Regions from separate parts of the Paenisporosarcina sp. P4_B8 genome, predicted to be linked through region 1. Evidence: riboswitches for the same ligand, from Rfam matches in the RefSeq annotation. Region 1 holds a riboswitch; the other holds the start of a gene.
What was found. A riboswitch is a leader RNA that binds a small molecule or an ion and turns the genes downstream of it on or off. The one in region 1 is predicted to bind lysine.
Positions count from the first base shown of each region.

Region 2: it holds a riboswitch for lysine, as region 1 does, so the genes downstream of both, AC1DSK_RS04265 (amino acid permease) here and AC1DSK_RS15755 (transporter substrate-binding domain-containing protein) in region 1, are expected to answer to the same signal.

Region 1 covers NZ_JBFUHX010000022.1:33,967-39,466, forward strand. The annotation lists gene AC1DSK_RS15745 (GGDEF domain-containing response regulator) at 1-536, opposite strand, end outside; gene AC1DSK_RS15750 (phosphoglycolate phosphatase) at 872-1,207, opposite strand; lysine riboswitch at 1,867-2,049, shown strand; gene AC1DSK_RS15755 (transporter substrate-binding domain-containing protein) at 2,186-3,025, shown strand; gene AC1DSK_RS15760 (amino acid ABC transporter permease) at 3,086-3,841, shown strand; gene AC1DSK_RS15765 (amino acid ABC transporter ATP-binding protein) at 3,858-4,598, shown strand; gene AC1DSK_RS15770 (DEAD/DEAH box helicase) at 4,858-5,500, shown strand, end outside.
Region 2 covers NZ_JBFUHX010000003.1:105,016-110,515, forward strand. The annotation lists gene AC1DSK_RS04265 (amino acid permease) at 317-1,717, opposite strand; lysine riboswitch at 1,824-2,005, opposite strand; gene AC1DSK_RS04270 (MerR family transcriptional regulator) at 2,187-2,951, shown strand; gene asnB (asparagine synthase (glutamine-hydrolyzing)) at 3,009-4,856, opposite strand; gene AC1DSK_RS04280 (DinB family protein) at 5,000-5,482, shown strand.

The DNA of each region.
Region 1 (5,500 bases):
ATTGAAAAAGATTCATTGGATATTTCGTAACGATTATAAAGAGAAGACTTGGTTATATAAAATTGTTTCCTGTTGTATGCACCAGTTAATTCGTCAACGAGTAATTTATTCGTAATCGACTTTCTAAAAGCCACGCGGTTTAATATAAAGGGAATGAAAATATCCAAATCAATCGGTTTGCTGATAAAATCTATTGCCCCTAGTTCATATGCGCGTATTCGATTTTCTTTTAATTGATTGGAAGAGATAATCGCGGTTGGTATAGATCGATCTCGTGAAATATCTTTGATTTCCAGCAATACATCAAATCCACTTTTATCGGGCAGGTTTGCTTCAATAAGCACGAGATCTGGATTGACGGTATGGAAATATTCAATTCCTTTTGAAGCGGTCGTTGCAATTAAAACAGAAATAGAATGTCGGTCAAAAGAATCTTTCATGTCCATGACAAAATCAATATTTGGGTCAATAAGTAAAATTAACACCTCATCCCGAGGTTGAGATCTAGATTCATTTAATGGAATGTGTTGATCCATATTGTGCACCTCCAAACTTTGAATCTTAATTATAACAAAATAGAGTAAATAGAAATACATGTTAGTATGGGTCAGGAAATCTTACTACACAATTTCAGATGACAAATAATCGAATAAGTCATGAAAATTCAAGATTTATGGAAAGCGAGTTAAAGAAACAACATAATGCATTTAGTGTAGTTATTTTAAATTATCAAATCACGTAAATAGGACACCGTTCGTAAGAAAGCAAAGACATTTTTAATTAGGCAAGAAGAAAAACAAAGAACAGTTAGCAAAAGCTAACTGCTCCATTTGGCTTCAAAAGGTTAGAGATTGTAGGATGATATCCAATTTTAGTTTCTGAAAATTTCAACTTGATAGTCCTTAGCAGAATTTACAATAGCACAGATTTTCTGTTGTTCATCGCCAGCGACATGTCCATCTAAATAAATTTCAGATGTCGCATACTCTCCTGAATGACTTATATTATTAATCACAACATCAACATTTTTTTCTTTTTTAAAGTATTCTATAGTCGCTAGTTTAGCTGTTTCTTTGGTTTCTGGCCACGCTTCTTTACTGAATTCATCTGGTGTACCGTAATCCATAATAAAATATACCCATGCAGCTAGGAGAAGTATCATAGCTCCACCAAATACGAATAAGCGCTTTAATAGATTTTTCTTCATTAACCTTCACCTTTCAATAGCGTTCTTACTTTGTTCACATGACCACTTTGTTCAAGTCTTTTCATTACGAGCGTTTACTCCTCAAAACTTTATTTTATGCTTGTTTATTATACTATTCTGGTTCGTTAGCTATTATCTTATTACGTGACACTCACATTACAATTTTGTATGTTGTTGATGAACGTCGGGTTGTTGCGTCGAATGCTGTTCCCCATAAAAATCTCGTAATGTGTAATTAAATCAAGTTAATACAGAAATAGGAATTCAAATGAAATAATGGGGCTGCCTATTGTAGCAACCCCTATCTATGAAACCGTTGGCGATGTCATGCCACGGTTTTTTTGTTGATCTCCACTATTTCATCCATCATTTTTCATTGTCTCTTCCATTACGGATCGCAGGTTATTGCCTCATCCGGATGTGATAGGCATACTTGTGTTGTGTTGGGTTTCCCAAAGTCTGTGCTGTCTTTGGTGATAACGATAGCATAATGGAAATATATATATCATTTAGCTTTTGATAGAAGAAATGGTGACTCAACATATGCTAATAGGTTAAATACTAGATTTTTAGATTGGTTGACAGATAATTTCTGTTGTTGTAGACTGTTGATGTTGTTGAAAGACTGATTAACACAATTGAATACAACCTCACTTATATGGTGAGGTAGAGGCGCGATATTTAACAGTCCTTAGAGGAGTTTGAGAAAGCTTTGATTCTAGGGAGAAGGAAATGTCGCCGAAGTGAGTAATATTTCTCGGTATTACTTGCTGGGTCTGTAGTTAAGAACTGCAGGACTGTCTCAATAAACATCCCGGTTTATTGAGTGTGCTATCTCATTTGGGAAAAGTAGAGGATTTAGGGCAACTACGCATATTGCGACCTGAGTTCATCTCAGGTCTTTTTTTTGTGGAGTTGGCCTTTTTAGTCTATAAAGACGAAGTAAAACATATAACAAACAAAAGGGGAGAACTAGACATGAGAAAAAAATCAGCCATATTTTTAACGATATTCCTTTCTACCATTTTGCTTTTAACAGCTTGTGGGACAAGCAGTTCAGAGAAAACAGGTTCATCAGAAAAGAAAGATCCATTCATAGTAGGTATGGAAGCAGGATATGCGCCATTCAACTGGACTCAAATGGATGATGCAAATGGCGGAGTGAGAATTGACGGAAATGCTGAATATGCAGGTGGCTATGACGTTGAAATTGCAAAACGAATCGCTGACAAGCTAGGTAAAGAATTAGTCATTGTCAAAACGGAATGGGACGGTCTTGTTCCAGCATTGGTTTCTGGCAAGATCGATGCCATCATTGCTGGCATGTCACCAACAGCTGAACGCAAAGAGTCAATCGATTTTTCGGACAACTACTATACTTCAGAGTTGGTCATGGTTGTTAAAAAGGGCGGGAAATATGAGGACGCCGCTTCAATCCATGATTTCAAAGGAGCAAAAGTAACGGCACAATTAAATACATTCCACTACTCCGTGATCGATCAAATCAAAGGTGTGAAAAAGCAGACTGCTATGGATAACTTCCCGGCGATGCGTGTAGCACTTGAATCAGGAATGATTGATGGATATGTATCGGAACGCCCAGAAGGATTCAGTGCTTCCGCAGCTAACGACAACTTCGCTATGGTTGAATTTACAGATGGTTTCGAGACTTCTGTAGAAGACACGACAACTGCAGTCGGATTGCAAAAAGGCAGTGACTTGACAGAGAAAATCAATGAAGCACTCGCAGAGATTTCAGATGAAGAACGTCAGGAAATCATGGATAACGCAATTAAAAATCAACCGGCAGCACAATAAGTAACAACGTGATACCGGCTGCAATAGCAGCCGGTTTTAAGTTGTCCAAGGAGGACAAAGATGAGTACTGAGTGGATTATGACGATTTTATCTAATAACTGGCCGATGTTCATTCGTGGAGCAGGTATGACACTCTTGATTTCCATTATCGGGACAATTCTTGGGGCAATCATTGGATTGCTGATTGGTGTCATCAAAACGATTCCAATGCCTGAACGAGGGGCTAAAAAATGGCTATTAAAAATTATTAATACAATTTTATCTGTATATGTTGAGTTTTTCCGCGGCACGCCAATGATCGTGCAAGCCATGGTTATCTTTTATGGATCGGCCTTGGCATTTGGCATCAGCATGGACGTATTGTCTGCGGCCATCTTCATCGTATCGATCAATACAGGAGCGTACATGGCAGAGATTGTCCGTGGGGGAATAGTGTCCGTCGATAAAGGCCAATTCGAAGCATCTCAGGCAATCGGCATGAATCATTTCCAGACGATGATCCATGTCGTCCTGCCGCAAGTCATTCGTAACATTTTGCCGGCAACAGGCAATCAATTTGTCATCAATATTAAAGATACGGCTGTACTTAACGTCATTGGCGTTACCGAGTTGTTTTTCCAAACGAAATCAGTGGCAGGAAATAACTTCAGATATTTTGAATCGTTCTTTGTTGCCTGTGTCCTGTATTTCATCATGACGTTCACCGTCACATTAATCCTTCGATATGTGGAACGGAAACTGGATGGACCTAAAAATTACAGCATGATTGGAATGCCGGAAAATGTACTTGGTACAACAAAAAACGGTAACCGATAAGAAAGGAGAAGTTCACATGGAAGTAGTTATTGATATACAGCATCTAAGCAAATCTTTTGGATCCCATGAAGTATTGCGCGACATTGACTTCTCGGTAAATAAAGGGGAAGTGGTCTGTGTCATTGGTTCTTCGGGATCTGGAAAGTCCACTCTTCTGCGCTGCATTAACCTATTGGAAAAACCGAGTGGCGGACAAATCATTTATAATAATGAAAACATTTTGGATAACAAGCATGATATCCATGCTTACCGAACAAAACTCGGAATGGTCTTCCAGCAATTCAACTTATTCAACAATCATAATGTCCTCAACAATTGCGTCATTGGACAAGTGAAAATTTTGAAACGCTCAAAGGAAGAAGCGGAAAAAATTGCGATGAAATACCTGAAAGTCGTTGGGATGGATCGATATATCAACGCGAAACCAAGCCACTTGTCAGGCGGTCAAAAACAGCGTGTAGCAATTGCACGTGCACTTTCAATGGAACCAGACGTCATGCTGTTTGATGAACCAACATCAGCACTAGATCCTGAGATGGTAGGAGAAGTTCTTAAAGTCATGAAGGAACTTGCCGAAACAGGTCTTACCATGCTAATCGTCACGCATGAGATGGAATTTGCGAAGGAAGTTTCAGACCGTGTCGTATTTATGGACAAAGGTGTTATTTGTGAAGTGGGAAGTCCAGAGCAAATTTTCAATAACCCAACACAAGAACGTACAAAAGAATTCTTAAAACGAACATTAAAAAAGATGTAAATTAATCTTTTCTAAATCATAATTACATGACAAAAAAGGGATATCCGATTACTGGATGTCCCTTTTCTTATTGTCTCTCAAGTACAGCAAATCTATGATTTTAATCGTTGAATATATTAAATGAGTTTGATTTTGATGTTGCGCTTAATGTGAAATCACGATTTGATTGAGGCTTTTATATTTATTTTCAAATAAAAATCATAGCTATTTCTTTTTTGGACATCTTATTAGAAAGAAAATGTTGTATGAGGTGATATCTATGATTATTGAAAGGTCGTCTAAGTGGAAAGAAGGCTTCATTAATCGATTGGAAAATCGTGAAGCTTGGGATAACTGGACGCTATATAAGATGAGTTATGACGTAGTAAAGTCGAACTTGATTACCGAATTTACAGGTCTTCAATCTCCTAAATATTTACCTAACCTGACACCATTGAAACATCAACTCGAAGTCGCAGAAACCGTTATAGAACGCATGAATGGAAAAGCGATTCTCGCAGATGAAGTAGGGCTTGGCAAAACCATTGAAGCCGGTTTGATTATGAAAGAGTATCTCATCAGGGGACTTGTGAAAAAGGCGTTAATATTGGCTCCAGCTTCTTTAATCAATCAATGGGTGCAAGAGTTGAACCACAAATTTTATATTCCAGCCATTGCTTATCGAAAGAACTATGGATTAGATCATTACAGTGTTGTCGTCATGAGCATGGATATGGCCAAAAGGAGCCCACATAAAGAACATATCTATGAGCAGGATTATGACTTAATCATCATTGATGAAGCACACAAATTGAAGAATCATAAAACAAAAAACTATGAGTTTGTTCAAGATTTAAAGAAGAAGTTTTGTTTGTTACTGACGGCCACGCCTATTCAAAACAATCTATTTGAATTATTTCATT
Region 2 (5,500 bases), on a different contig from region 1:
ATGTGGTCTAGGTAGACAGTTTGTGTGTCCAGGTAGACAGATTGAGGTTCCAGGTAGACAGAGCTGCATTCCAGGTTGTATAAAATACAATTCCCATTCATAGTTGCAAAGGGTTGGGGTATTTTCAAATAGCATACCTCCAGGTAGACAGTTTGAGGTTCCAGGTAGACAGATTGACAGTCCAGGTAGACAGAATCGCATTCCAGGTTGTATAAAATACATGGTTCATTGCAGAACAGGATGTATGACTATGATTGAAGCTTATTTACATAAAAACGCCCACTTCATTTCATAGATGAAGTGGGCGTTTTGGGTATTAAATGTTGTTGTTTGCTTTTTTAACTCGACTGTAAAACAGAATCCCGCTGGCTAATAGGATTACACCAAATGTAAAAGTCTTGAGGTCGGCTGTACCTGCATAAATAACCCAAATGGAGTAAAGGGTAGCAAGAACTCCTATAATCCCATCCGTAATTCTACCTCTTCCATTTTTATATGTTTCACCAGTAAAGACCAGCTTCAACTGGAAAGCAGAAGAAATGAAATAAGGAACTAAATATGACAGCGTTGCGACGATAATGATGAAATCAAAAGCGGCTGCTATCGTATTTGATACCGTGGAGAATATGAACACCTGTGCAACTAAATTAGTGATGACCAAAGAAAAGACGGGTATCCCTTTCTTATTCACTTTTGCGAATGAAGGGAGAAATAAACCTTGTTTAGCTGCCTGGTAAGGAATTTCAGCACTCAGCATAACCCAACCAATTGTGGAACCAAATAAACTGACCAGACCGATGGCGGCAAGAATTTTTCCACCGACTGGTCCCAACACAGTTGAAATGGCATCGATAAGTGGTTTATCAGAAGCGATTAGTGCTTCATGGCTTAACATTCCTAAAACTAGCGTGCTGATCCCTACATAAATGGTAAGAGCAATAAGTAGTCCAATCGTCGTTGCACGCTTAACATCGATTGGTTTTTTAGCACGAGATGCAAATACCACGGCAGATTCAACACCAACGAATGCCCAAAGAGTTGCTACTGCTGCACCATTAACTTGCCCCAAAAGACCAATAGATTGTCCAAGCTCATCATATCTCGGCGCTACAAAAGGAAGAATGTTCGCTTTTTGAAATGCAAATAGACCAATTACAATAAATAATATGAATCCAATTACTTTCGTGGCAGTGGCAACAAAATTTATCTTCCCGGCATTTTCTAGACCATTTAGGATGATATAATGCACACCCCATAACAATAATGTACAAACTGTAAAGGTAAGTGCATTCCCCATTTTTAAAGTGAAGTTACCAATGGTAAACAGTTCAGCCTGATTAACTAAAATAGGGAAGAACGTGGACAAATAACCTGCAAAAGTGGTGATGATGGCAACATTACCAGCAACATTACCAATCCAATATCCCCAAGAAGACATAAATCCTGACAACGTGGAAGCGTTACTGCCCGGCTTAAACAATTCCTTTGCATAAATCTGTGGACCACCAGTTAAATTTGGTTTTCTCAATGCAAGATTGCCAAACACGAGTGCAATCATCAACACTCCAAATCCCGTAATCAACCAAGCGGATAATACACCGGCAGGGCTTGCAACTTCACTCAATGTGCGGGGGAGCATAAAAATGCCGGATCCCACCATATTTCCAACTACTAACGCAGTTAAAATCCATAAACCTAGTTTTTTGTTCGTGTTCATAAGCATATGCTCCTTTCGTTCATCTTCTATCTACCCAAAAAATATGATTTGTAAAATAAAAATACATAAAACGCATTCAGAAACGGTGTGCAAAAACCGAATCAGACAAAAAGATAGTTTTCATGGTCAATCACTATGACAGTTCTGCACTTATTCAGTGCCAGTCCCAGCATTAGTAATCAGAGCGATCAGTGCTTCTGCGAAAAATTCTTTCGCTTGAAATCAGCAAGTTCTGTTCTCTGACTTTTTTTCAAGTAACTATTATTTATCGCGATCTCTACCTCATCTTAAGCTGATGAGGGCTATATTTATTCACTGTACTAATATAGATACGTTTAAATGATTAGTCAATTGAAATGATTTACTATAGTAGTGTACGAAAGTTCAGCTTATTGCAAGTTTTTTAGATTTTCCAATTGACATTGACGCAACGTCAAGGAGTACGATGAAATCAAGAGGAGGTGACGAGATGGAATACACAGTTCAAAAATTAGGGAAATTGTCGGGAATCAGTTCACGCACATTGCGATACTATGACGAGATGAATCTTCTCAAGCCGGCGAGAATCAATTCATCAGGATATCGGATATACGGCCAAGCGGAAGTCAATAAGTTACAGCAAATCTTGTTTTATAGAGAACTGGGTTTGAGTCTCGAACACATCAAACAAATCGTGAACAATCCTTCATTTGATGGTGTGAAAGCCTTGAATGATCATCGTTCACAACTCCTCGACAAAAGAAAGCAGCTCGATCTACTGATTGCCAACGTGGAAAAATCGATTTCTTCAACAGAAGGGAGAAGTACCATGACGAACGATGAGAAATTTGAAGGCTTCAAACAAAAAATGGTAGATGATAATGAACAACAATACGGCAAAGAAATTCGTGCGAAATATGGAGATGACACGGTCAATCAATCAAATAGCAAATTAAAAAACATGACGCAGGCACAACATGATGAAGTAACAAAGCTTGCCAATGAAATTGCCATGACTTTAGCGGAAGCTTTCAAGACGGGAGATCCCGCAAGTGAGAAAGCCCAAAAAGCCGCTGAACTGCATAAACAATGGCTTATGTACTATTGGCCAAAGTATAGCAAGGAAGCACATGCAGGACTTGGGCAGATGTATGTGGATGATGAACGCTTTACTGCCTACTATGATAAAGAACAGCCAGGAACGGCTGCATTCTTCAGAGATGCCATTCAAATTTATACCGGTATGAAGTCATAACAAAAGAGCAGATTGAGTCAATTCGACTTCAATCTGCTCTTTCTTTCGTTGAAATAATCAATCAATCAATTGAATATTGTTATCTTTATACCAAACGTGCATTTGAGCGAGATGGGCAAGAAGCTGTGGCCCAGACATCAATTGACCGAACCATGGAACTTTGAATGCAGTTCCTTTCGACTCAACCAATTCATTCAACCGGTCACTGTCAAATAGTTCATGTAGAATCGAATTTTTGTCTATCAGAATGTCTTTCAGCCAGCCTTGGACACGGTCGGTGTAATACGGATTATGGGTTTTAGGATAAGGGCTTTTTTTGCGGTAAAGGACTTCGTCGGGTAACATGCCCTCTAATGCTTTTCGCAAGATACCTTTTTCCCGATTTCCCGCCATTTTTATTTCCCAAGGAATATTCCAGGCATATTCGACAAGCCGGTGATCGGCAAATGGTACGCGTACTTCCAAGCTTGCTCCCATACTCATACGGTCTTTACGATCAAGAAGTGTTGTCATGAACCAAACCATGTTCAGATAAAACATTTCTCGCCGTTTTGCTTCAAGACTTGATTCGCCATCGAGACGAGGAGTTTCGGCAACGCTCTGTTCATAGGCCTGACGTGCGTAATCTTCGAGTTTGAGTTTTTTGCGCCAATCATCTTTTAATAAGGAAACTCGCTCGGTTGTGGAGCGCATCCACGGAAAACCAGTGCCATTTAAATCATTAGCATTGTGAAACCATGGATAACCACCAAAAATTTCATCCGCACACTCTCCAGACAAACCAACTGTGAAATCCTCTTTTATTTCTCTGCAAAACCACAACAAGGAGGAGTCGACATCCGCCATACCAGGTAAATCACGGACATGCACGGCTTCAGTCAGATAATTTATTAGTTGATCTTGCGTAATGATGGAAGAGTGATGCATGGTTCCGAATGTATTGACGACTTTATCAATCCAAGGTCCATCGGCATTCGGCTGAAATTCATTTGCTTTAAAAAACTTGGCATTGTCTTCATAGTCAATGGAATAAGTATGAAGAGGTCCTTTTGCTTCTAGTTTGTAACGATTGGCTGCAATGGCCGTAATGGCACTGGAATCAACCCCACCTGATAAAAAGGAACAGAGTGGAACGTCTGATACAAGTTGACGTTCGACGGCATCCGTTACGAGGAAACGAACTTTTTCTGCCGTTTCATCCACTGAATCTGTGTGATGTTCACTTTTGACGTTCCAGTAGCGCCAAATTCGAAGTCCTTGACGTGAAACGGTTAATGCATGAGCAGGTCGCAATTCCTTCACTCCATGGAATACCCCGGAACCGGGTTTTCGGGATGGCCCCACAGCCAGCACTTCTGCTAATCCTTCGCGAGACAGTTGCGTTTTCATATCTGGGTGGGCAAGAAGAGCTTTAATTTCTGAAGCGAAAAGAAAGCCCCCGCCATGTTCCGTATAAAACAGCGGTTTTACGCCTAAACGATCGCGAGCAATAAACACTTTTTGATCCTTTTCATCCCAAATGGCAAAGGCAAATATGCCATTGAAATATTCCACACACTTTTCTTTCCATTCAATGTAGGAAGTCAGTAGTACTTCTGTATCGGAGTGTCCAGAGAAGGTATAGCCTTTTCGCAGTAATTCCTTCCGAAGATCTTCCGTGTTATATAATTCTCCGTTATAGCAAAGTGTATAGCGGGTATCATGATGTACTTTCGTCATTGGCTGCCTGCCACCTATAGGATCAACAACTGTCAATCGTCGGTGCCCAAATACTGCATGTGATTCTAACCATACATTTTCATCATCGGGTCCGCGTTTGGCCAATGTTTTTGTCATGTTTTCAACTACAGATGCTTGTGTTCGCAAGTCGCGTTCAAAGTGAACCCATCCTGTAATTCCACACATTGATTCTCATCCCTTCTAACTCAAAAACTCTTCTATTTGCATCTTTCTAGCCTATGCAAAAAAAACAATAATGCTCATATGATAGGAAATTATCGATTGATTGGCGAATTACTTATTTAAGTGAAAGAGAAAGGAGAATACAGATGAAGACATTTTTTCAGTACAACTGGGTCGTAAGAGAAGAATGGTACAAATGGTGTGAAGACGTACCTCAGGAGGAATTATTAAAAGTCCAGACAGGTGGAGTGGGGGGGATTTTGCACACATTATTCCATATTATCGATGTGGAGTGGAGCTGGATTCGTGTCTTGCAAGGCAAGCCTGATTTCCAGGAGAGTTTTGACGAGTATCAAAGTCTGGAGCGGGTGAAGGAATTGGATGCACTCTTTCAAAAAGACGTAAGAGAGTTTGTCCATGCATGGGATAACCATATGGAAATGAACGAATTACAAGAAACCAGACAGGATGGAAGCATCGAAATTCTCACATGGGGAGAAGTAATGCGTCACACCATTGCGCACGAAATCCACCATATAGGCCAGTTATCCGTTTGGTCTCGTGAGTTAGGGGAAAAACCGGTATCTGCAAATTTGATTAGAAAAGGACTCACAACTTTAAAACCTTGAGTAGCTCATTTTACTCCG